Regions from separate parts of the Halomonas sp. BC2 genome, predicted to be linked through region 1. Evidence: predicted binding sites of a transcription regulator. Region 1 holds the regulator's gene; each other region holds the start of a gene.

Region 1 (7,482 bases):
ACTGTTTTTTAGAGAATAAGCGACCTTTTTTTGCAAGCTGGGGTATGACGATAGGACAATGGTCTATGGCTCTGGCTAAACCAATGTTTGCTACCTTGGTAAAAGTGACCAAAGAGCGTTAAAGAGAGAGTAAAAGGCGCTACTTTAGTCGCTAAACAAAAGTCGTTAAGACGTTAGCGTTATAGCAGAAAGTAGCAGGGTATAAAGCAGGTCAAAGAGAGTGACAGGTTAATAATAATCACAAAAGCCATTGCGTGGCGCGAGACAAGGCGCTTGATCGAGGTTGCTACATGGTAGAAGTAGAGCTGTCTCAACTGCCCTTCACCCTGCTGGACGAGGAGGGTCGGGATCACGTGCGCCGGGGCATGGACCTGGCCTATTTCGAACGTGATGAGGTCATTCTGGAAATGGGCCAGCCTGGCGCCTCGGTGTTTCTGATTCACAAGGGCGAGGTGGCCGAGCTGGACCCCTCGCTGCCGGCTGCCAGTGCGCGTATCGGCCACTATACGGCGGGTGATCTGTTTGGTGCGATCAGCATCCTGAATGGCAAGAGCCGCTACCGCTTTCAGGCCGAAGACGAGTGTCTGTGTTACGTCATGCCCAAGGCGCTGTTCAGCCAGCTGTGTCGGCACTACCCGGCGTTCGAGCAATTCTTCAAACAGTCGCTGTCTCACAAGGCGCGTCTGTTGACCGAAAAGCGTGCCGATGGGGGAGTCACCATGGCAGGGTTCATGTTGGCCCGGGTGAGCGAGTGCATGCGTTTGCCGCTGATGATGGATGCCCAGGCCTCTGTTCAACAGGCCGTCCAACAGTTGAAAGACAGCCATGCCGACAGCCTGCTGGTGGCCACCGACGACGGGCCGGGCATGGTCACCAAGACGGACCTGCTCAATGGCCTGGTGCTCGAAAACGCCTCGTTGGAGACCCCGGTGGCGTCACTGGCCAATCGGTCACTGGTCACCGTTGCTCCTGGGCAGTACCTGTTTGATGCCTTGATCACCATGACCTGCCATCAGGTATCGCGGGTGGTGGTGATGGAAGAGGATCAGGTGCAAGGGGTGGTGGAGCTGACGGATGTATTGGGGTTCTTCTCCAGCCGTAGCTATGTGGTGAGCTTGCAAGTGGAGCAAGCCGATAGCCTGCCTGCCCTGGCATCGGCCAGTCAGCGCACGCCCGAGCTGGTCAAGGCGCTCATGGCCCAGGGCGTCAAGCTGCGTTTTGCCATGGACCTGCTGGCCGCGTTGAATGGCCGCATCATGAGTAAGGCGTGGACCTTGACCGTGCCCGAGCAGTACCACCCGCAAAGCTGCCTGATGGTCATGGGCAGCGAGGGCCGTGGCGAGCAGATTCTCAAGACCGACCAGGACAACGGGTTGATCCTGGCTGACGATTGCCAGTGGCCGGACGTGGCCGAGTGCATGAACACCTTGTCAGAGACGCTGGTGCAGCTGGGCTACCCGCCGTGCCCTGGCAACATCATGGTGTGTAACCCTGAGTGGGTGGGCACGGTGTCGACGTGGGAGTCGAACATCGCCAGGTGGGTGTCGGCCCGGGATGGCGACAGCCTGATGAAGCTGGCCATTTTGCTGGATGCCCACGGCGTCGCGGGCAACCCCGCGCTGCTGGACCGTGTGCGCGAGGCGCTGTTTGCGCGCTGTTCCCATGATGAGCTGCTGCTCTCCTATTTCGCCCGCGCAGCGCTGCGTTTCTCGACGCCGTTGACGCTGTTTGGTTCGCTGAAAAAGCCCCAGCACGGCATCGATATCAAGAAAGGCGGCATTTTTCCGATTGTTCATGGGGTGCGCACCATGGCGCTGGAGCGGCGCATCAAGGCGACCTCTACGCTGGATCGGCTCGATGCGCTGGCCGCCGATGGCCGTCTGGACCGCCGCTTTGCCGACGACCTGGGTGAGGCGCTGGCGCTGTTTACCGAGCTGCGTCTGAAGCAGCAGTTGCAGGAGCTGAAAAGCGCGGGCGCCCGCGATGCCGATACCGGCAAACGCACCAACCGAGTCGTGGTCCAGGAGCTTTCATCGCTGGAGCGTGACCTGCTACGCGAAGCGCTGCACATCGTCAAGGACTTCAAGCAGCGGCTGTCCCATCGTTATCATCTGGAGTATTCGTGAGTGGAATGCGGCTATTGGATAGGCACGTGGGTCTCTTGAGCGGCTCACTGAGAACCCTGGTGCAGCGTGAAAGCGATCGACGGCGGTTCGCGGACACGCCGCATGGCTGGCTGTTCCAGCCTTATATGGGCGAAGAAGCAGTGGCGTTGGCGTGTCGTGAAAGCCAGGCTCGCCCGGGCGAGCTGCGCGTGGCCGCTGTCGTATTGACGCCGCGCCGGGTGTTGACCAGCCATGCCTGGAGCGACACGCTGACCATGAAAGGCGAACACATGCCTCATCGTCAGGAGCGAGACGATGCACCTGCTTCGTCAGTTGACTCGGGAACTCGGATCGAAGTGCTGGCGGGGTTCATCGGTAACCGGCCCGTGGTGGGGTGGCAGTTGGATGCCCTGCTGGCGCCGCTTGGCCGGATGTTCAAGGCCACGCTGGGGTTTGGGCTGCCCAATGCTCAGGTCGACCTGGCCAGGCTACATGCTCGTCAGCTACGCCGTTTGCATCCCCAGGCGGAGGTCGGCCCGAGCATCAACGAAGCGTTGTCGTGCTGGTCTCTGCCGCTGGCCTGGCCCTCGGTACAAAGCGAGGCCACGGCGGCGGCGCTGCTCTATCAGCGCTTGCAGAGTGAACGCCTTTTCACGGTGTGAGCCGACGCGCTGGCCAGAGGCCGACGATGGGTTTGTATTGGGTCGCGCCTGCGAGTCTTGTAGAATAGCCGCTGCTCCTTCACCCATCGGCAGTACAACGACCATGTTATCACCTGATTTTTTCGACCCCTCCTCGGCGACGCGTGCCACCAATGCGGCGTCTGAACAGCAGCCTGAACTTCAGGATGCCAAACAGAAGCGCGAATTCAACAAGTTGCAGAAGCGTCTTCGTCGTGAAGTGGGCAACGCCATCATCGATTACAACATGATTGATGAGGGGGATCGGGTCATGGTATGCCTGTCGGGCGGCAAGGACAGCTACACCATGCTGGAAATCCTGCGCAATCTGCAGCGCAATGCGCCGGTCAACTTTTCCCTGGTGGCGGTCAACCTCGACCAGAAGCAGCCGGGCTTTCCCGAGCACGTGCTGCCCCGTTACCTGGATCAGCTGGGTGTGGAGTACCACATTCTGGAGCGGGATACCTATTCGGTGGTGAAGGAGAAAACCCCGGAAGGCAAGACCACCTGCGCGCTCTGCTCGCGACTGCGTCGCGGGTCACTTTACGGGTTTGCCGAGGAGATCGGCGCCAACAAGATTGCCCTGGGCCACCACCGGGAAGATATCCTCGAGACGCTGTTTCTCAACATGTTCTTTGGCGGAACCCTGAAGGCCATGCCGCCCAAGCTGCTGTCCGACGACGGCAAGAACATCGTGATCCGCCCCTTGGCCTACTGCAAGGAAGCGGACATTGCCGAATTCTCACGGCTGATGGAGTTTCCGATCATTCCCTGCAACCTGTGCGGGTCGCAGCCCAACATGCAGCGTCAGATCGTCAAGGACATGCTGGCCGAATGGGACAAGAAGCACCCGGGGCGGCTGGAGAGCATGTTCAAGGCCGTCACCAATGTGGCGCCTTCCCAATTGGCCGACCGGGCGCTGTTCGACTTCGTCGGGCTGGAAGCCAAACAGGCGGCGCTGATGGAAGGGCGGATTCAGGCGTTCAACGTGAGCTGATTGCCTGCTCCTCCTCTTCGGCCAGGGTGATGAGCCGCTGCAGGTCGAGAATATTGACCTCTCGGCCCGAGACGGCCACCACGTTCTGTTGCTGAAAGCGGCTCAGGATACGGCTGACGGTTTCGACGGCCAGCCCCAGGTAGTTCCCCATGTCGGCGCGAGACATGGAGAGCCGGAAGCTGTAGGGCGAGTAGCCGCGTCGCCGGAAGCGATCAGAGAGGGTAATCAGGAAGCTGGCCAGCCGCTGGTCGGCGGTTTTGCGCGATAGCAGGCGCATCATGCGCCGATCATCACGCAGCTCCTTGCTCATGCTGCGGTAAAGCTGGCTGCGCAGCTCCGGCAGCTCTTGCGATAGGGTGTCCAGGCGGTCGAAAGGAATCTCGCACACTGCGGTGGTTTCCAGGGCGATCACGCTGCCGGGATACTGCTCTCCATCGATACCATCCAACCCCACCAGCTCGCTGGGCAGATAGAAGTTGGTCAACTGATCGTTGCCGTTGCCTTCGCTGGTCACCTGTTTCAGGCTGCCGGAACGTACCGCATAGACGCTGGTGAACGCATCGCCCTGGCGAAACAGCGGTTCGCCCTTCTTGAGCGGTGCGCGGCGGCGGATGATGGCGTCGAACTGGCTCATATCCTCCAGCTCCAGGGCGAGCGGTAGGCACAGCGAGCTGAGGCTGCAGGTCTGGCAGTGCGCCCCTTGCAGCAGTGAACGCCGTTGGCTGGCAGGATATGGCATGTTGTTCTCCCTTTTCATTAGCCATCATAGGGTCAGGGGGTGAATGTCTCAAGGTGCCGTTTATACGATCTTCGAGTAGCGTTGCGATGACTGGCTTTGCAAGCGCGCATCGAACGCCATGGCCAGGTGGCGAATTAGCAGCCGCCCGGTCGGTGTTGCCCGCAGGCGGTTCCCTTCGCGCTGCAGCAGGCCATCCCGCTCGGCGGGCTGCAGGCGCTCCAGCGCGCTGGCGAAGTAGGCGGGCGCGTCGATGTGCCAACGTTGGCCAACGCTGGCCAGGTCAATTTCCATATCGCACATCAGGCGCTCGATGACGTCTCTCCGCATTAGGTCGTCCTTATTTAAACGTACTCCTTTGACGGTTGCCAGCCGACCTTCATCCAATGCCGCTTCATACGCGGCCAGCTGGGTGGGGTTCTGGGCATACAGATCATCGATACGGGAAATGGCCGAAACGCCCAAGCCAATCAGGTCGCACTGGGCGTGGCTGGAGTAGCCCTGGAAGTTACGCTGCAGAGTGCCTTGGCGCTGGGCCTGGGCGAGGCTGTCGTCCGGGCGGGCAAAGTGGTCCATGCCGATATGCACATAGCCTGCCTGAGTGAGCATCTCGATGGTGGTGCGCAGGATCGCCAGCTTCTCGTCGGCGCTGGGCAGGTCTGTCTCGCTGATGCGCCGCTGGGGGGCAAAGCGGCTGGGCATGTGGGCGTAATTGAACACCGACAAGCGGGCCGGGTTGAGGTCGATGACCTGGCCAAGCGTGTCGGCAAAGCTCTGCTCGGTCTGAAACGGTAGCCCGTAAATCAGATCCAGATTGAGGGAGCGAAAGCCCAGCCGATGTGCTTCGTCCATCAGGGTTTCGGTCATGACCTTGGGCTGCACGCGGTTGATGGCCGCCTGTACCCTAGGGTTCAGGTCCTGGACGCCCAGGCTGAGGCGATTGAAACCCAGCGACTGCAGGTGGCGCAGGGTAAAGACATCTGCTTCACGGGGGTCGATCTCGATGGCGTAATCGCGGTCAGGAGCGTTGGAGAGCCCAAACCTCGCGTCCAACCTGTCTACCAGGTCGCTCATTTGCGCCAGGGTCAGGAACGTTGGGGTGCCACCGCCCCAGTGCAGCTGCTGCACGGGCCGCCGAGTATCCAGATGGCGCGAGGTCAGCACCATTTCACGATCGAGGCGCGATAGGTAGGGTTCGGCCAGCTGGGTGTTCTTGGTGGCGATCTTGTTGCAGGCGCAGTAAAAGCAGATCTTGCGGCAAAAGGGCACGTGCACGTACAGGGAGAGCGGCCGTTGGCTGGCATTGCTGCGCGCCAGGGCTTCAGTGACGTCGTCGGCACCGATGTCTGCGTCAAAGGAGAGTGCCGTAGGGTAGGACGTATAGCGTGGGCCGCTGGTGTCGTAACGGCGCAGCAGGGCCTCGTCCCAGGCAGGGGTCTCGGCCGCTGCGAGGTGAGGAGGTACGGTGGCAGCAGAGGCAAGGGGCATGAAGAGACGCTCCGTGGTAACAGGGCAAAGTAGCCAGGTGGTGGGCCACCGGCCGACATATGCCTGCATGCTAAGGCATCGAAGCGGGCAAAGCGTTGAGCTATATCAAGCTATGGGTGGAGGGCCGTCGGCAGCAGCGACCACAGTTGCCACAGGGCAAAGCCGATGATGGTCAAGGCGGCCACGGTACGCGTGGCGGGGTGGCGAATGAGCTGGCCCATCTGGCGAGCCGCCAGGCCGGTGGCCAGCAGGGCTGGCAGGGTGCCCAGTCCGAAGGCACCCATCAGCAACGCGCCCTGCTGCGGGTCGGCCGTGGCCAGACTCCAGGCCAGCATGGAGTACACCAGCCCACAGGGTAGCCAGCCCCAGATTGCACCCAGGGCAAAAGCCTGGGGCAGATGCACGACAGGCATCAACCGTCGGCCCAGGGGTTCGAGATAGCGCCACAGGTAGCGTCCGGCGGCCTCGACCCGGAGCAGACCTTTCCACCAGTTGGCGATGTACAGCGCCATCAGAATCAGCATGACCGCCGCCACCACCTGCAGGCTCACTCCGGCGGCCGGGGAGAGCGAGACCAGTGTGCCCAGCGCAGCCACTAGCGCTCCGGCCACCATGTAGCTGAGAATACGCCCCAGGTTGTAGCTCATCAGCAGCCCGCCCAGGCGAGCAGGGTGGCGCATGCTGGGCGGCACGGCGAAGGTGAGGGCGCTCATGATGCCACCGCACATGCCGATGCAGTGCGCTCCGCCCATGAGGCCAAATACCCAGGCCGCCAGCAGCGGCGGCAGGTCCAGCCCGGTCGGGTTCATGGCGGGGGCTCTTGGTCGCGAGGCGGCTTGGCCCTGTTTTTTCGCTCGGCGCGCTGTTCGGGGGTCAGGTCGTTTTCGTCGTCATCGAACAGGATGCGGTGGGCAGGGCCTTCCAGGTCTTCGAACTGGTCGTGCTTCACCGCCCAGAAGAAGGCCCAGACCGCGAGGCCGAGCAGGATCAGCGATAGCGGAATCAACAGGTACAGAATGCTCATGCAGTCACCGGTTTGGTGGGGGCGATGCTGGGGGTTGGAGCACTGCGCCAACGCGATAGACGCAAGGCGTTGCCCACCACCACCAGCGAGCTCAGCGACATGCCGATGGCGGCCAGCCAGGGCGGAATGAGCCCCATGGCGGCCAGCGGCAAGGCCGAGAAGTTGTAGCACACCGACCAGATCATGTTTTGCCGCATGATGCGGCGGGTGGCCTGGGCAATATCCACGGCATCGTGGATGCGCATCAGGCGTGGGCTCATCAGTACCGCATCGGCGCGGGTACGCGCCAGGTCGGTGGCACTGTTCATGGCAATCGCGACATCGGCCCCCGCCAGCACGGGCACATCGTTGATGCCATCGCCAATCATTACCACCCGTTCGCCCTGGGCCTGCAGCTCGCGCAGCCGGTTCAGCTTGTCCTCGGGGGACTGGCCCGCGTGCCAGGTCTCGAT
Region 2 (7,482 bases), on a different contig from region 1:
ACCGAGAAAGGCGTAAGCCAATCGAAAGCGCCACCTGCAAAGGCAAAGTTTTCGACATGAAACCCCTGAATGTAAGCACCGACCACCGCCCCTTGAGCGAAAGCGGCCACGCCGGAGCCCCAGCAGAAGGCGCGGTTCCACCAGCGACGATTGCGCCGGGATTTGAAGCGGAACTCGAAGGCCACCCCCCGGAAAATAAGCCCCGCCAGCATCAAGAACACGCCAATATAGAGTGCGGGCAGGAAGACCGAATAGACCAGCGGGAAAGCCCCGAGCAAACCGGCACCCGCCAGCACCAGCCACGTCTCGTTGCCGTCCCAGACCGGCGCCACGGAGTTCATCATCACATCCCGGGCGTCTTCGTCCGGGGCGAAGGGATACAGAATCCCAAGCCCCAGATCGAAACCGTCCATCAACACGTACATCATCAACCCGAACCCGATGATGCCTGCCCAGATTATCGTCAGATCAAACATTTCCATGTCTCAGTTCCTCACCGGGTCGACATCGTCATCAAAGGGAGTTTCCGTGGCCGATAGCGGGCGCATGGGGCGTCTGAAGTTGTCACCTGCCGTTTCACGCTCTTCCTTGGGCAGCATGCCGTTACGCACCACGCGGGTCAGGTAGTAGATACCGGCATAGAACACCACCGCATACACCAGCACGTAGCCCACCAGCGTAAACAGCGCCATGGGGCCGGTCAGCGAAGGCGTAACGCCTTCTGCGTGGGTCATCATGCCGTATACCAGCCATGGGGCTCGTCCAGATTCGGTGACTACCCAGCCAGCCAACACGGCGACGAACGGCATGGGGATCATGTACACCAGCGTCTTGAGGAACCCGGTATGCTGATGGAACTTGCCTTTACGACGCAGGAACAGTCCTGCCAAGGCGGTGGCAATCATCAATAGTCCAATCCCCACCATCACGCGGAACGCCCAGAAGACGATCCAGACCGGTGGCTGCTCTTCAGGAGCAAATTCGTTCAGCCCCTGAATAACCCCATCCGTAGAGTGGGTCAGGATGAGGCTGGCAAGATTGGGAATGCCGATTTCAAAGCGATTGGTTTGTGCTTCCTGATCCGGGATGGCGAACAGCAGCAGCGGAACGTTGCCAGAGGTCTCCCAATGCCCTTCCATGGCCGCCACTTTGGCCGGCTGGTGCTCCAGAGTATTCAAACCATGGAAGTCCCCCACGACCGCCTGGGCTGGCGCCAAAAACAGCAGCAACCAAAGGCACATGGAAAGCGCTCGACGGTTGGCTTCCGGGTCGCGACCACGCAGCAGGAACCAGGCACTCACACCGGCCACCACGAAGCCACCGGTCAGAAAGGATGCCATAGCCATATGCGCAAAGCGGTAAGGAAAGGAGGGATTGAATATCGCTTCGGTCCAGGAAACCACGTGGAACCGATAGTCGATGAGCTCTACCCCTGCCGGCGTATGCATCCAGCTGTTGGCAGAAAGAATCCAGAACGACGAAATGAAAGTACCGGTCGCCACCATGATGGCAGCAAACAAGTGCACCCCTTGTGGCACCTTGCCTCGGCCAAAGAGCAGGACACCGAGGAATGCCGCTTCAAGGAAGAAAGCGGTAACGACCTCGTAGCTGAGCACCGGTCCGAGGAAGTTGGACGCTGCCTGGGAGAAGTTGCTCCAGTTGGTGCCAAACTGGAAGGACATGACGATCCCGGAGACTACGCCCATGCCGAAAACCACGGCAAACACCTTGGTCCAGAACAGTGCCAGGCGGTCCCAGGCGGGGTTGTTGGTCTTGAAAAACAGCCCATGAAGCAGCGCTATGTAAGACGCCAGCCCGATGGTAAAGACCGGAAAGATCGCATGAAACGATACAACGAAAGCGAACTGTATTCGCGATAGTACAAGGGGGTCGAGTTCCATCACACGCTCCTAAGACCTGGATCAATATCCCATCAATGGGTTACACAAGCTTAGTTGAGCCTTAATGGCACTGCATTTTAGTTATAAGCACTAAGCTTATTCTTTAGCTGTGTTGCATTTTAACGCTTCGACACCTGTTATACAGCGCAAGTTTGCCCAAAAAGCTGTGTCGCATTGACGCATGCCATTCAGGCAAACTGCTCATTTTCAATTAAAAAAAGTCATGTCATCACCACCAGACTGACCATGTAGCCGGTGTAGACGACAAACAGGGAAAACAGCACGCCCCCCTCCAGACGGTTGATTCGCCGCGGACGCCCGCGCCATGAGAATGCAAACAGCACCATCAGCAGCGTCATGAAAGTCATCACGCTCCAGTCACGCACCAGCACCTCACGACCCGCCTCGATTGGCGCGATCACACCCGCCAACCCGACGACGGCCAGACTATTGAACAGATTGGAACCGACCACGTTGCCCAGCACCATATCGTGCTCTTTGCGCTTCAAGGCACTAATGGAAGAGGCCAGTTCAGGAAGCGACGTGCCCACGGCCACCACCGTCAAACCGATGATCAGGTCACTGACACCAAAGCCCACGGCAATTTCTACCGCGCCCCATACCAACAAACGCGAGCTGGCTACCAATAGCACCAGCCCCACCAGCGTCCACATCAGCGCCTTGCCACGAGAAAGCGGCTTGCTGTCCAGGCTCTCCGTCACTTCATCGGTCAGTGCATCCGCCTGATCACGCCGAGAACGAATGATACTGACCGTAATGAATATCCCCAGCGCGGCCAGCAGCAACACTGCCTCACCGCGGGAAATCCAGCCATCCATCAGCATGTAGCCAGTCAGCAGCATGACCGCTACCAGCAGCGGCATCTCCTTGCGAATGACGCTGGAGTGCACCGCCAGCGGCGCTATAAGCGCCACAAAACCCAGCACCAGCCCTATGTTGGCAATATTGGATCCGTAAGCATTGCCTAGCGCCAGCCCGGGATTACCCTGCATGGCCGCCAGTACGGAGACCATCATTTCAGGGGCCGACGTTCCGAATCCGATCACCAGCATACCGATCAGCAGCGGCGACAACCCCAACCACCGCGAGGTAGCAGCAGCGCCATCGATAAATTTTTCAGCACTCCAGATCAGCAGGACGAGCCCTACCACCACTGCTACAAAGGCAAGCAACATTTCGGTTCCTTAATGTCATCGTATCAGGCACTATCGCGGCTGCATCCTTGTCGAACCGGGAGGCGGGGTCAAGCACCGAGTTCAAGAGAAGCGTGGTGACCCTGATTTGACACTCACGTCTCGGCTCTATATTGATTTAAAATGCGCCAACTATCGAGAGTTTGCTATTGCCTGATGTCTCTTTCATGAAACGACCCACCCTTTCCATGCATACGCCCGCCGTGGACTGCATGCCCCCCGAGGCACGCGTCCAGCGCAGGCGGCTGCGCGCCTGCCATGAGTGCGACTGGGTCTCGGCCCTGCCCCCTTTGGGCTCAGGTGAGAAGGCCTCCTGCCCACGATGCTCCCATGTGCTGGTCAAGCGCCACCGCTACCCCGCGCAACGTAGCATGGCACTGGCCATTGCCTCACTGGTGGCCCTTATCGTGGCCGTTTCGTTTCCCTTCGTCAGCTTCAGCGTAGGCGGTATCGGCAACCGCATCGAGCTGACCCAAACGGCCACGGCGCTGATCAATTTTCACCAACCCATCGTAGCCATTGCGGTGATCATGACCATCGTGGTACTGCCGGCGGTCTACCTGACGGGGGTCATCTGGCTGCAGTTCGGGCTACTGCGCGCCCGCCCACTGCCATTGAGCCGAGATATCGCTCGCTCGCTGGCCCACCTGACGCCCTGGATGATGGCCGATGTGTTCATCATCGGCGCGCTGGTCAGTCTGATCAAAGTGGCCGGCATGGCACAGATCGAGCTGGGCATCTCCTTTTGGGCCTTCTGTGTGTTCGCCATCCTGCTGCTGATGACCACACAATCTATCGATGCAGATTGGATGTGGTTTTCACTGGAGGGCGAGCCACTGGCCCCGGAAGGCACCTTGACGGGCGCTACGGCGGCCAGCCAACAGGTGACCGGCTGCCCCACCTGCGGGCTAGTCAACCGTTTCGACAAGGATCACCGCCGCTGCATTCGCTGCCATGAGAAGCTGCACACTCGCCTCCCGCATAGCCTGCAGCGCACCTGGGCGCTGCTCTTTGCTGCGGCGATCATGTATATTCCTGCCAATGTTTATCCCATCATGACCACCACTAGCCTGGGCCATACGGCACCTTCGACCATCATTGGCGGTGTCGTGCAGCTCCTGCAAATGGGCTCATGGCCCGTGGCTGCGGTGATCTTCATTGCCAGTGTCATCGTGCCTGTCGGCAAACTGGTCGCGCTGGTATGGTTATGCCTGATGATCAATCGCAGCGACGAGCTCAATGCCAACAGCCGCACGCGGCTTTACCGCATCACCGAGTTCATTGGCCGCTGGTCCATGGTGGATGTATTCGTGGTAGCGATTCTCGTTGCCCTGATCCGTGCCGGTTCGCTGATGTCGATCACCCCCGGCCCCGCAGCACTCGCTTTTGGCGCCGTGGTCGTGCTGACCATGCTGGCCGCCATGACGTTCGACTCTCGCTTGATTTGGGACTCGCACACTCCACGCCCTGCCCGCCGCACGACGGCCACCAAGGACGCTATTGATGGCTAATGATGTCACCCCCAACACCCCCGATACTGACAACGAACTCCACCGGGCCAAAGCCTCTCGGCAGACACGCCTGTCGCCTATCTGGATCGTGCCCCTCGTGGCCGTCGTTATCGGCCTGTGGCTGGTGTATGACAACTACACCAGCCGTGGCACCTTGATCACGCTGACCATGAGCAACGCCGAAGGCATCGAGGCAGGCAGCACATTGATACGCAGCCGCAACGTCGAGATTGGTCGCGTACAAAGCGTGCGCCTGTCGGATGACCTCTCACAAGCCGTGATGACCGCCCGAATCCAGCCTGAAGCAGAAGCCATGCTCAGAGAAGACAGCCGCTTCTGGGTCGTCAAGCCGCGCATCGGCCGCGAGGGCATCAGCGGGTTGGGAACCGTTTTGTCGGGTGCCTATCTTCAGTTGGAACCCGGCCAGTCGGACGAACCGAGAAGAGAGTTCGCCGTCAGCGACGTGCCACCCGTGGCCACGGCAGGACAGGCCGGACTTCAAATCAGTCTGGTCAGCCAACTGGGCAATTCCCTGCGCGTCGGCGACCCGGTTTCCTATCAGGGCTACACGGTTGGTCGCGTCGAAGACACCCGCTTCGAGGCGGATTCGCGCACCATGTATCACCAGGTTTTCATCGAAGAACCTTATTCCCAATTGGTGACCGACAGCACCCGGTTCTGGACGGCCAGCGGCGTTGATTTTCGCCTGGATGCCAATGGCTTTCGGGTCAATGTCGAATCGCTGGAAGCGTTACTGGGCGGCGGCGTGACCTTTGGCGTGCCCGAAGACCTGCCCATGGGGCGCCCTGTGGAGCATAATGCCCGCTTCAACCTCTACGCTGACGAAGACGATGCCCGGGAAGGCACCTTCAATCGCTACCTGGAGTACGTGCTGCTGGTCGACGACACGGTGCGGGGGCTTTCTCGCGGGGCACCGGTGGAGTTCCGCGGCGTACGCATCGGTACTGTGGCGGCGGTGCCCTGGAATTTTACCGCGCCTCAGCCTGATTCCAGAGCACGGTTTGCGATCCCCGTACTGATTCGCATCGAGCCCCAGCGGCTGGGCATCGAGAATTCAGATATCGATCTGGGAGATTGGGACAATCGCTTCACCAGGATGTTTAGTCTGGGCCTACGTGCGTCGCTGAAGAACGGCAGCCTGCTCACCGGAGCGTTGTTCGTCGATCTGAACTTCCAGCGCGACCTGGCCGATGAGTACGTAGCGGAAACTTTCTCAGAGCGGACGGTATTCCCCACCGTGGCAGGTGGCTTCGCCCAGATTCAGGCACAGATTACCGACCTGCTGGATAAGCTCAACGCACTGGAGGTCGAACCGCTTCTGGCGGGCATGGACCGCAACCTGCAAGCCTCCGAGCAGGTGCTCAACGAAGTGCGTGACATCAGCCGTTCGGTCAACGAACTGCTCAGCGACCCTGAAACTCGCGCGATTGGCGGCAACCTGAACAGCACGCTGGAAGAGCTGCGCAGTACGCTACAGGGTGTCTCGCCGTCGTCACCGGCCTATCAGGAGCTGACCACGGCCATCGAGCGGCTGGACCGCCTGATGCGAGACCTGCAGCCGCTTACGCGTACGCTGAATGAAAATCCTCGCGCCCTGCTGTTCGATAACCTCGACACCCAGGACCCGACGCCCCGCGCCCCGCGCTGACAGGAGAGATCATGATGCAACCTTTTACACGACTGCTGATCATTGCCGCTGCCTGCATGGCCCTGACCGCGTGCGCAAGCAGCGTCACTCCCCCAGCTCGCTACATGCTGCCCAGCCCCGCGGCCAGCAGCGCCCCTAGCCAACCCACGGGCACGCTGGCCATCCGCGCTCCACGCTTGGCGCACTATCTGGACGTGGATGGCATCGTCATGCAGTTGGACGACATCACGTTGAACCAGGCTCGTGAACACCAGTGGGCCGAGGGCATTGGCCGTCAGCTGGAACGTAGCCTGCGAGCGCAGTTGGCCCAGCAGCTTCCCCAGCTGCAGGTGGTGCGTTCAGAGGGCGCCCAGCCAGACGCCTTGACGCTATCCGTCGAGGTGGATCAGTTCCAGGGACGCCACGATGGCATGGCAGTGGCCAGCGGCCAGTGGCAGCTACGGCGCGAGGACAATAGCCTGGTCACACTGCAAAGCTTTACCACGGAAACGCCCCTGGAAGAGGACGGCTACCCGGCCCTGGTACGTGCACTGGGTGAAAGCTGGAACCTGCTAGGCGTGCAAATCGCCGAGCAGATTCAGCGCAATGACTATTTCACGGGCCGCTAATTCAAGACTGCATGAACGGCGCTGAGTGCGACTTTCGTGTTACACTAGGCGACAGCGCCTTTCGCAAGCGCCACCCCATCACTTCCACGCAGCCCTGCGGGCAATGGCTGCGTGGCTTTAAAACGCCCGTCGTGGCTGCCCGATCTGATTCTTAGATGCGCCTTCATGGCGCAATGACATCCTCGTATCTTGAACATGACGCCAACCCCTCACTCAGAGAGTGAGGGGTTGGCGACTGCGGAGAATGCATGAGCTTTTCTGACCTTGGTCTGCACCCTGATCTACTCAGCGCCGTTGGCGCACAGGGCTATCATCAGCCCACCCCGATTCAACGCCAGGCCATTCCCGTCGTTCTGGAAGGACGAGACCTGCTGGCCAGCGCACAGACGGGCACCGGCAAAACCGCTGGCTTTACCCTGCCCATGCTGCAACGCCTGGTGCAAGGCAAACGCCCGGGCAAACGCCAGGTACGTGCGCTGGTCCTGACCCCTACCCGCGAGCTGGCCGCCCAGGTGGGTGAAAGCGTCACCGCTTATGGGCAGCACTTGTCACTGCGCTCGCACATCATTTTTGGCGGCG
Region 3 (7,482 bases), on a different contig from region 1:
ACCGGCTCAAAGTCACCATCTTTAGCATATTGACCGTTGCGCTTACGCAGTAGCGGCTGGGTTAAGCGATCCTCCCCATAGAGAATTTTGGAAAGAAAATAGCCTTTAACACAGTTAAGCCCCCGGTTCACTTCGGACTGGTTATCACCGTGAGTCGCCACGATTTGGCCGTTATAGGTGCCAACCATGACGCTACAGCCGACACCGCAAAAACGGCAAGGTGCTTTATCCCACTGCAAGCGGTTCAGATCAGCATGGGTAATTAGATTGCTGGCGCCGGCGGGAATCGACATCCCCGCCGTAGCAGCGGCCACCGCTGCGGCGTTCGCCTTTACAAACTCTCGGCGTGTTAGTTTCATTGCTCCCCCTCCTGTACGTGCGGCTCATCCGCTGACAGAGCATCAACGACTTCGTGATAAACAAAGGCGGCGTCAATGACCCCAGGCTGCTCGCGTACGTGATCCATTAAAGCCAATAGTTGTTGTTCGTCAGTATGTTCGGCGACGACCACGAGCTTTCCGGCCGCGTCTTCGCCCCTTACTTCCCCAACGGTATTTTGGGTAATCCACGCCGTCGTCTGTGTCAGCGCGTCGGGCCGCACATGAACGATAAAGCTAATAATGTGCAGCAGTTGATCAGACATAAGCGGTATCTTTTTCTTTTGTTAATAGTGAAATCGCCTGATTAGGGCAGGCGGAGTAGCAAGCACCACAGCCGGTGCAGCTTTCTAAGTGGATCTCAGGTTGCGGTGGCCGACCACCGGGGCGCAGCGGAAAGCGAATTACGTTCCACTCGCAGGCGTCCTGGCAGCTTTGGCAATGGATACTCGCCAGTGCCAAGCAGTGCGGCTGAACTTCAGCTTGCCAAGCAAAGGCTTCGCTAACGCTACCGCCGCGCTCTATCGCCTGTGGCGCGCATACCGTTGCGCAGTCACCGCACAGTGAGCAGCCCGCTTGGGCAAAGCTAAGCTCGGGATAGCCACCGCCACCGCGGCTCAAAATGCCTTCCGGGCACGCATCAATACAGGCGTTGCAGCCGGTGCACAGGTCGAGAAAGGAAGCTCTGCTCCAGGGCGGCCGACGCACATCATCACGCCCTGACAAGCGGCGAAAAAGATTGCGCCGATTATTATTGTTATCCGTGCGCGTCATGAGCATTCCTGCGTTAAAAGAATGTTAACCACTTTATTTAGCAGCGGTTAACACCTTTAAAGTGATCAGATAGAAGCTTGTGACACTGCTATAGCGGCGGGCCAGGGGGGCCTGCAAACATTTGATACATCCACACCAAAAAGCCATAGCCCCCCACCACCGCTACGGCCAAAATGGGAAAGAGCAACACGACAATAAACAGAAAAAGCCCTCGTTCTTGACGCTTGAGGGGCGCTTCCTCTTCTATTATTGGATGAGATTTTTTTGACATAGATAACTCCACAGGGGAAGAACACACCGCTGTAGATGTGTATTAAAATAGTTATATTTAGAGCGTAGCAACTAAGCCTGATTTGTCACTTGATCTAGATCAATTTTTCCAAGTTCGCCACTAAGTTCCTAATATAAAGTTTTCTTGCAATATCCATGCCAGGATTTCTGACACGGACAGAACCATGAAAAAACGCTTCATTGCCCCTCTCACTGAACCTGAACAACAGACGCTGACCTCTGCTTATCAAGATGGTGAGAAGCGCGCCTTACGTCGTCGTGCTCATGCCATCCTGTTAAGCCATCAAGGCCATACCATCAATCAAATCAGCGAGATACTGCAGGTTCGTCGCGATGCCGTATCACGATGGCTCAAGCAATGGGAAGCGTCGGGCCTTGATGGTCTAATCGATAAGCCGCGCAGTGGTCGAACGCCTGCCTTGGATGACAATGACCATCAGCGACTGCAGGAGCTGGTCGCAGAACAGCCCCATCAGCTCCGCTCCTTGCACGCCCGCTTTCAGGAGGAGGAGACGGGGAAAAAGGTCAGCATGGTGACGCTCCGCAGGGCGCTTAAAAAAAATAGGCTCAGCTTCAAGCGTATTCGGCATTCATTGAAGGCACGCCGTGACGAAACTGATTTTCGCAACACTCAGGGCCTCCTCAAGGCGCTTCACCAGCGGGAAGACCAGGGCGAACATGAGCTCTATTACTTTGATGAATCAGGCTTTTCACAATCATCGTCGGTGCCATACGCATGGAGCCCCATTGGTAAACCCTGCGAAGTGCCCGCCTACTCACATAGCCGAAGGCTGAACGTATTGGGATTTCTCAGCCGAGCAGAGAAGCTGATCTATCACACCGCCATCGAGTCCGTGACCACCGATACGGTCATCGACGCGTTTGACCATTTTGTAGCCCAGAAAGACCCCGACACCTTCGCCGTGGTGGTGCTCGACAATGCCAGCATGCATCGTTCCAAGGCCTTCAGGCGGAAAATACTCGAGTGGATGTCGCATCGTGTTCATCTGGTCTACTTATCGGCTTACTCGCCGGAGCTGAATCTGGTTGAGATTCTGTGGCGGCAGATGAAGTATGCATGGCTGCCGCTGAGTGCGTATCTTTCGTTTGATAACCTCTGTGATGAGGTACACCGGCTACTCGATGGCTATGGCACTGAATGCGCGATTAATTTTGAATAGGCATTTATATTGTTTGGTACTAACTTAATACCCACGAAGGCCTTCCTTATGCAGATTCACCCCTCATGACGCTTCCGCTTTATGTTGGCTTGCCCATGTGGGCCAATCAGGATTGGCAGGGTGGCCTCTACCCACGCCAGGCCAAAACCGACCTGCTGAGCGACTACGCAGCAGTGTTTTCCAGCGTCGAGGGCAATACGACGTTTTACAGCGGTGCACCCAAATCCGACACCATCGCTGCTTGGGCCCGCCAAGCCCCAGCGCACTTTCGCTTCTGCTTCAAACTGCCGGCGAGCGTGACACATGACCAGCGCCTCGGCAGTTTAGCGTCTGCCTGGGAGTTTATAGAGGCACTGACGCCACTCCATGACCGGCTTGGTCCAACCATGGTCCAACTACCGCGTGATTTCGGCCCCTCAGAGTTACCTAAACTCGAAGCATTGCTCGCCCACTGGCCAGCGCATCTGCCCTGCGCCGTGGAGGTTCGCCACCCTGTTTTTTTCCACAAGGGTGACGCGGAGAGAGCCTTGAACCGCCTGTTGATAACTTATTCGGTCAACCGAGTCATGCTGGATGTGCGCCCGCTCTTCTCTACGCCACACGAGGGGCACACTGGACTGGCCCACGCCCAGCAGGAGAAGCCGAAACTCCCGCTACACGTGCTTTCCACTGGTCAGCAGCCCATCATTCGCTTCATTGGACATATTGACAAAGCGATCAACACACGCTACTTCACGCCCTGGATAGAACAGCTCACCCTGTGGATAAAACAGGGGAAAACCCCTTTTTTATTTGTGCATACCGCAGACAACCGTGAGTCTCCCCAGATGGCTCGCCACCTCTATCGCCTGGTGCAGGCCAAGGCCGCTTTGGCGGACCTGGCACCTTTCGCCGATGAAAAGCAGAGCCAGCTGTTTTAAGCCGCCTTTTTAGGCTGGCTCACTGGCAAGCCTACCCTTGATCGGATAAATTGCGCGTTCTTTCGGAAAAGCACGCTGGCAATCTCTTTTTTCCGAACATCGGCGCAATCTGCCGATATCGACCCATTACAATTGAACTGAAACAGGTGATTTATGGCAAAACTTGCGCATGCACAGTGGTCATCTCGTATGGGCTTTGTGCTGGCCGCGGCGGGCTCCGCCGTTGGCCTGGGCAATATCTGGCGCTTCTCGTACATGGTGGGCGACAGCGGTGGCGCCGCTTTCGTTCTGGTCTATTTGGCCTGTGTGGCACTGGTCGGCCTGCCCATTCTGGTCGCCGAGTGGATGATTGGCCGTCGCGGTCAGAAGAACCCCATCAATACCATGGCCGAACTGGCCGCCAATCATGGCCGCTCGAAAGCGTGGGCACTGGTCGGCGTCAGCGGCGTCCTGGCTGCCTTTCTGATTCTCTCGTTCTACAGCGTCATCGGCGGCTGGTCGTTGAACTATACGCTGGGTTCGGTGCTCGGCAGCTTCAATGACCAGGACGCTGACAGCATTGGCGCCATCTTCAGCGGCATGTTGGGCAGCCCTACCGCCCTGCTGCTGTGGCATACGGCCTTCATGGTGTTGGTCGTTGGGATCGTCGCACGCGGGGTCACCAAAGGCCTGGAAAGCGCGGCACGCACCCTGATGCCTGCCCTGGTGGTCCTGATGCTGGTGCTGGTGGGTTACGGCATGACCAGCGGCTACTTTGGTGAGGCCCTGAGCTTCATGTTCAGCCCCGATTGGGATGCGCTGGATGGCGGTGTCGTACTGGCGGCCATGGGCCAGGCGTTCTTCACGCTGTCGCTGGGCATGGGGATCATGATGGCCTACGGCTCGTACCTGGGCGAAGACGTCAACCTGATCAGCACCGCGCGAACGGTCATCCTGCTGGATACCGCCATCGCCCTGCTGGCGGGCCTGGCCATCTTCCCCATCGTCTTTGCCAACGGCCTGAGTGCCGGCGAAGGCCCCGGCCTGATCTTTGTCACCCTGCCCCTGGCGTTTGGCAACATGACCGGCGGCACCATTCTGGGCCTGATGTTCTTCCTGCTGCTGACCTTTGCCGCCCTGACGTCGGCCATTTCACTGCTGGAACCGGTGGTGGAAACTCTGGAAGAGCGCACGTCGATGCCACGCATCGTGGCCACATTGGTGAGCGGAGTGGCGGTATGGGCACTGGGTGTCGCGGCGCTGCTGTCGTTCAACGTATGGGCAGACGTGCTGTTCTTTGGGCTGAACATCTTCGACCTGCTGGATACCTTCACCAGCAAGATCCTGCTGCCATTGACCGGCTTGGGCGCGATCGTATTCTTCGCCTTCTGCCTGGATAAAGAAGAAGCGCGCAAGGAACTGAGGCTGGATGTCTACGACTACAGCCTGTGGAACCTGCTGGCCAAATACGTCGCCCCCATCGGGGTCACGGTGGTTTTCCTGGCAGGCCTGTTCTAACTCGCCGCTGGGTCGGCAAGCTTACCCAATAGAGAGGGCGTTACCGTGGCGTAACGCTTTCTCGCCTTCCTTCACCAGCCTCTTCTTCGGCTGGCTAGTGCAGTTCGCTCTCTTGCGGGTCGTCATCGTCTGGCAAGGGAGCGATATCCCGTGACAGCTTCTGGAATTCCCGGTGCAGCTCGATGCCCCGACGCGCTCTCAGGCTACGTTGGGCGGCGCTGCGCCGACGTTGGGCATGCTCATCGACCTCCATACTCATGAATATGTCGAGCAATTCGCTTTTTACCGAGGTCATTCGTTCGACGTTTCTCATAATCGACGCTCCTCCAGGTGAGTTGCCTACGTCCACCTGCATCCGTGACGACTGATTTTTAAATGATGCAGTGCGGCACGTCACTTCTTACTATAACCTACTTGACAAAATGATGACGATTCTTGAAGAAATGGGTTAACGCCTTTTAAACGGCAGTACTCTCATGAAGGACGCTGCCCCCGATGCAACACTCAGGCATACTGTGGCCTATTCATGGCCGCACAAGCACGATCAAGAATTTAAGGAGCTGAACGTGAGCCGCGCCCTGTTCGATGAAATGAGACGCCGCATGGAGCATTTCCGTCGCTCCGAACAAAAGGTCGCGCGGTTCGTGCTGCGCAACCCCGATGAAGTCATTCACATGCGCATCGTGGACCTGGCCACCGAAGCAAAGGTGAGCGAGCCCACGGTGGTGCGCTTCTGCCGTGCGCTGGGCTGCAACGGCTTTCAGGATTTCAAGCTGCAGCTGGCCCAGATGCTGGCCAGCGGAAGCCAGTTCGCGCAGTTCTCGATGAACGACAGCGACTCGGTGGCCGAATTCTCCCACAGCATTTTCGACTCCACCGTGGGCACGCTGCTGTCGGTGCGCGACCGGCTCGATAACGATGCGCTGGGCAAGGCCGTCAATGCACTGGCCATGGCCAATCGCGTCGAGTTCTACGGCTTTGGCGCCTCCGGCGCGGTGGCCTTCGATGCCCAGCACAAGTTTTTCCGCCTGCAGATCTCGACCTCTGCCTACGCCGACCCGCACATGCAGAACATGTCGGCGGTGACCCTGCAGGAGGGCGACGTGGTGGTCGCCATCTCGCAGACAGGCCGTACCCGGGCGCTAGTAGCCAGCGTTCGCCTGGCCCGCGAAGCAGGCGCTACCGTGATCGGCCTGTGCCCCAGCGAATCGCCGCTGGCCCAGGAGGTCAGCCTGCCGCTGTTTATCGACGTGCACGAAGACACCGAGATCTACACCCCGCTCAGCTCGCGTATTGCCCACCTGGTGCTGATCGATGTGCTGGCGGTGGGTGTGGCCAAGACCCGGGGCCCCAAGCTGGCCGAGCAGCTGAAAGCGGTGAAGAAGAGCCTGACCACGCTGCGTTACCCGGAAGAGTCCTGAGCAACGGTTCTGAGAAAGAGCCCTGAGCCAGCGTCCTGAAGACACGCTGTATGCACAGCCAGTGTGCTGGCTGTGCTAGACTGGTCGCCCCTTTTTTGAACCGGCAGCGGCTTATATGGACGACGTCACGGCGATACTCGATCATCTCAACCCGGCCCAGCGGGAAGCCGTCAGTGCGCCCCAGGGCAACCTTCTGGTACTGGCCGGCGCCGGTTCCGGCAAAACGCGTGTGCTGGTCCACCGCATTGCCTGGCTGATGCAGGCCGAAGGGCTTTCCCCTTATGCCCTGCTGGCCGTCACGTTTACCAACAAGGCAGCCCGCGAGATGCGCACGCGTCTGGAAGCCTTGCTGGGCATCTCCATGCGCCATGTCTGGGTGGGTACCTTTCACTCGATCTCGCACCGGCTGCTGCGCACCCATTGGCAGGATGCCCGCCTGCCCCAGCACTTTCAGATCATCGACTCCGATGACCAGCTGCGGCTGATCAAGCGGCTGCTGAAAGATTACTCGATTGACGATGAGCGCTTCCCGCCACGCCAGGTGCAGGGGTTCATTTCTGGTTGCAAGGAAGAGGGCCTGCGACCCCATCAGGTGAACGTCAATGGCGATGCGTACCTCGCCCAGATGGTCGAGCTCTACGAGCGCTACCAGTTCACCTGCGAGCGAGGCGGGCTGGTGGATTTCGGTGAGCTGCTGCTGCGCAGCCTGGAGCTGTTGCGCGACAACCCGCCGTTGCTGAACCACTATCGCGAGCGCTTTGGCCATGTGCTGGTGGACGAGTTTCAGGATACCAATACCCTGCAGTACGCCTGGCTCAAGCTGCTCACCGGCCAGCAGACCCCGATGACCGCCGTGGGCGATGACGACCAGTCCATTTACGGCTGGCGGGGCGCCAAGGTCGAGAACATTCGTCGCTTCGAAGAAGAGTTTCCCAACACTCATACCGTGCGCCTGGAGCAGAACTATCGCTCTACCAGCGCGATTCTGGAAGCGGCCAATACGCTGATCAGCCACAACAGC

What was found. Region 1 encodes FNR, which switches genes on or off when oxygen is low (the NO sensors DNR and NnrR bind a similar motif). Its sites were predicted from a motif close to TTGATNTANATCAA; they were not measured.
Region 2: B7L71_RS11805 (cytochrome ubiquinol oxidase subunit I) is a predicted target of FNR. The motif match lies at 1,913-1,926, and genes of this name have one in related genera.
Region 3: napE (periplasmic nitrate reductase, NapE protein) is a predicted target of FNR. The motif match lies at 1,512-1,525, and genes of this name have one in related genera.

What each region holds. Positions count from the first base shown of each region.
Region 1 covers NZ_LFGT01000005.1:241,572-249,053, reverse strand. The annotation lists gene B7L71_RS04665 (DUF294 nucleotidyltransferase-like domain-containing protein) at 291-2,126, shown strand; gene B7L71_RS04660 (DNA polymerase III subunit epsilon) at 2,153-2,767, shown strand; gene ttcA (tRNA 2-thiocytidine(32) synthetase TtcA) at 2,871-3,782, shown strand; gene fnr (fumarate/nitrate reduction transcriptional regulator Fnr) at 3,769-4,521, opposite strand; gene hemN (oxygen-independent coproporphyrinogen III oxidase) at 4,582-6,006, opposite strand; gene B7L71_RS04640 (sulfite exporter TauE/SafE family protein) at 6,117-6,815, opposite strand; gene ccoS (cbb3-type cytochrome oxidase assembly protein CcoS) at 6,812-7,030, opposite strand; gene B7L71_RS04630 (heavy metal translocating P-type ATPase) at 7,027-7,482, opposite strand, start outside.
Region 2 covers NZ_LFGT01000017.1:36,973-44,454, reverse strand. The annotation lists gene cydB (cytochrome d ubiquinol oxidase subunit II) at 1-482, opposite strand, end outside; gene B7L71_RS11805 (cytochrome ubiquinol oxidase subunit I) at 486-1,901, opposite strand; gene B7L71_RS11800 (calcium/sodium antiporter) at 2,123-3,097, opposite strand; gene B7L71_RS11795 (paraquat-inducible protein A) at 3,283-4,626, shown strand; gene pqiB (intermembrane transport protein PqiB) at 4,619-6,295, shown strand; gene B7L71_RS11785 (PqiC family protein) at 6,307-6,903, shown strand; gene B7L71_RS11780 (DEAD/DEAH box helicase) at 7,152-7,482, shown strand, end outside.
Region 3 covers NZ_LFGT01000022.1:50,113-57,594, reverse strand. The annotation lists gene napA (nitrate reductase catalytic subunit NapA) at 1-359, opposite strand, end outside; gene B7L71_RS13445 (chaperone NapD) at 356-643, opposite strand; gene B7L71_RS13440 (ferredoxin-type protein NapF) at 636-1,151, opposite strand; gene napE (periplasmic nitrate reductase, NapE protein) at 1,240-1,422, opposite strand; gene B7L71_RS13430 (IS630 family transposase) at 1,607-2,623, shown strand; gene B7L71_RS13425 (DUF72 domain-containing protein) at 2,689-3,543, shown strand; gene B7L71_RS13420 (sodium-dependent transporter) at 3,697-5,040, shown strand; gene B7L71_RS13415 (PA3496 family putative envelope integrity protein) at 5,135-5,353, opposite strand; gene hexR (transcriptional regulator HexR) at 5,607-6,461, shown strand; gene uvrD (DNA helicase II) at 6,577-7,482, shown strand, end outside.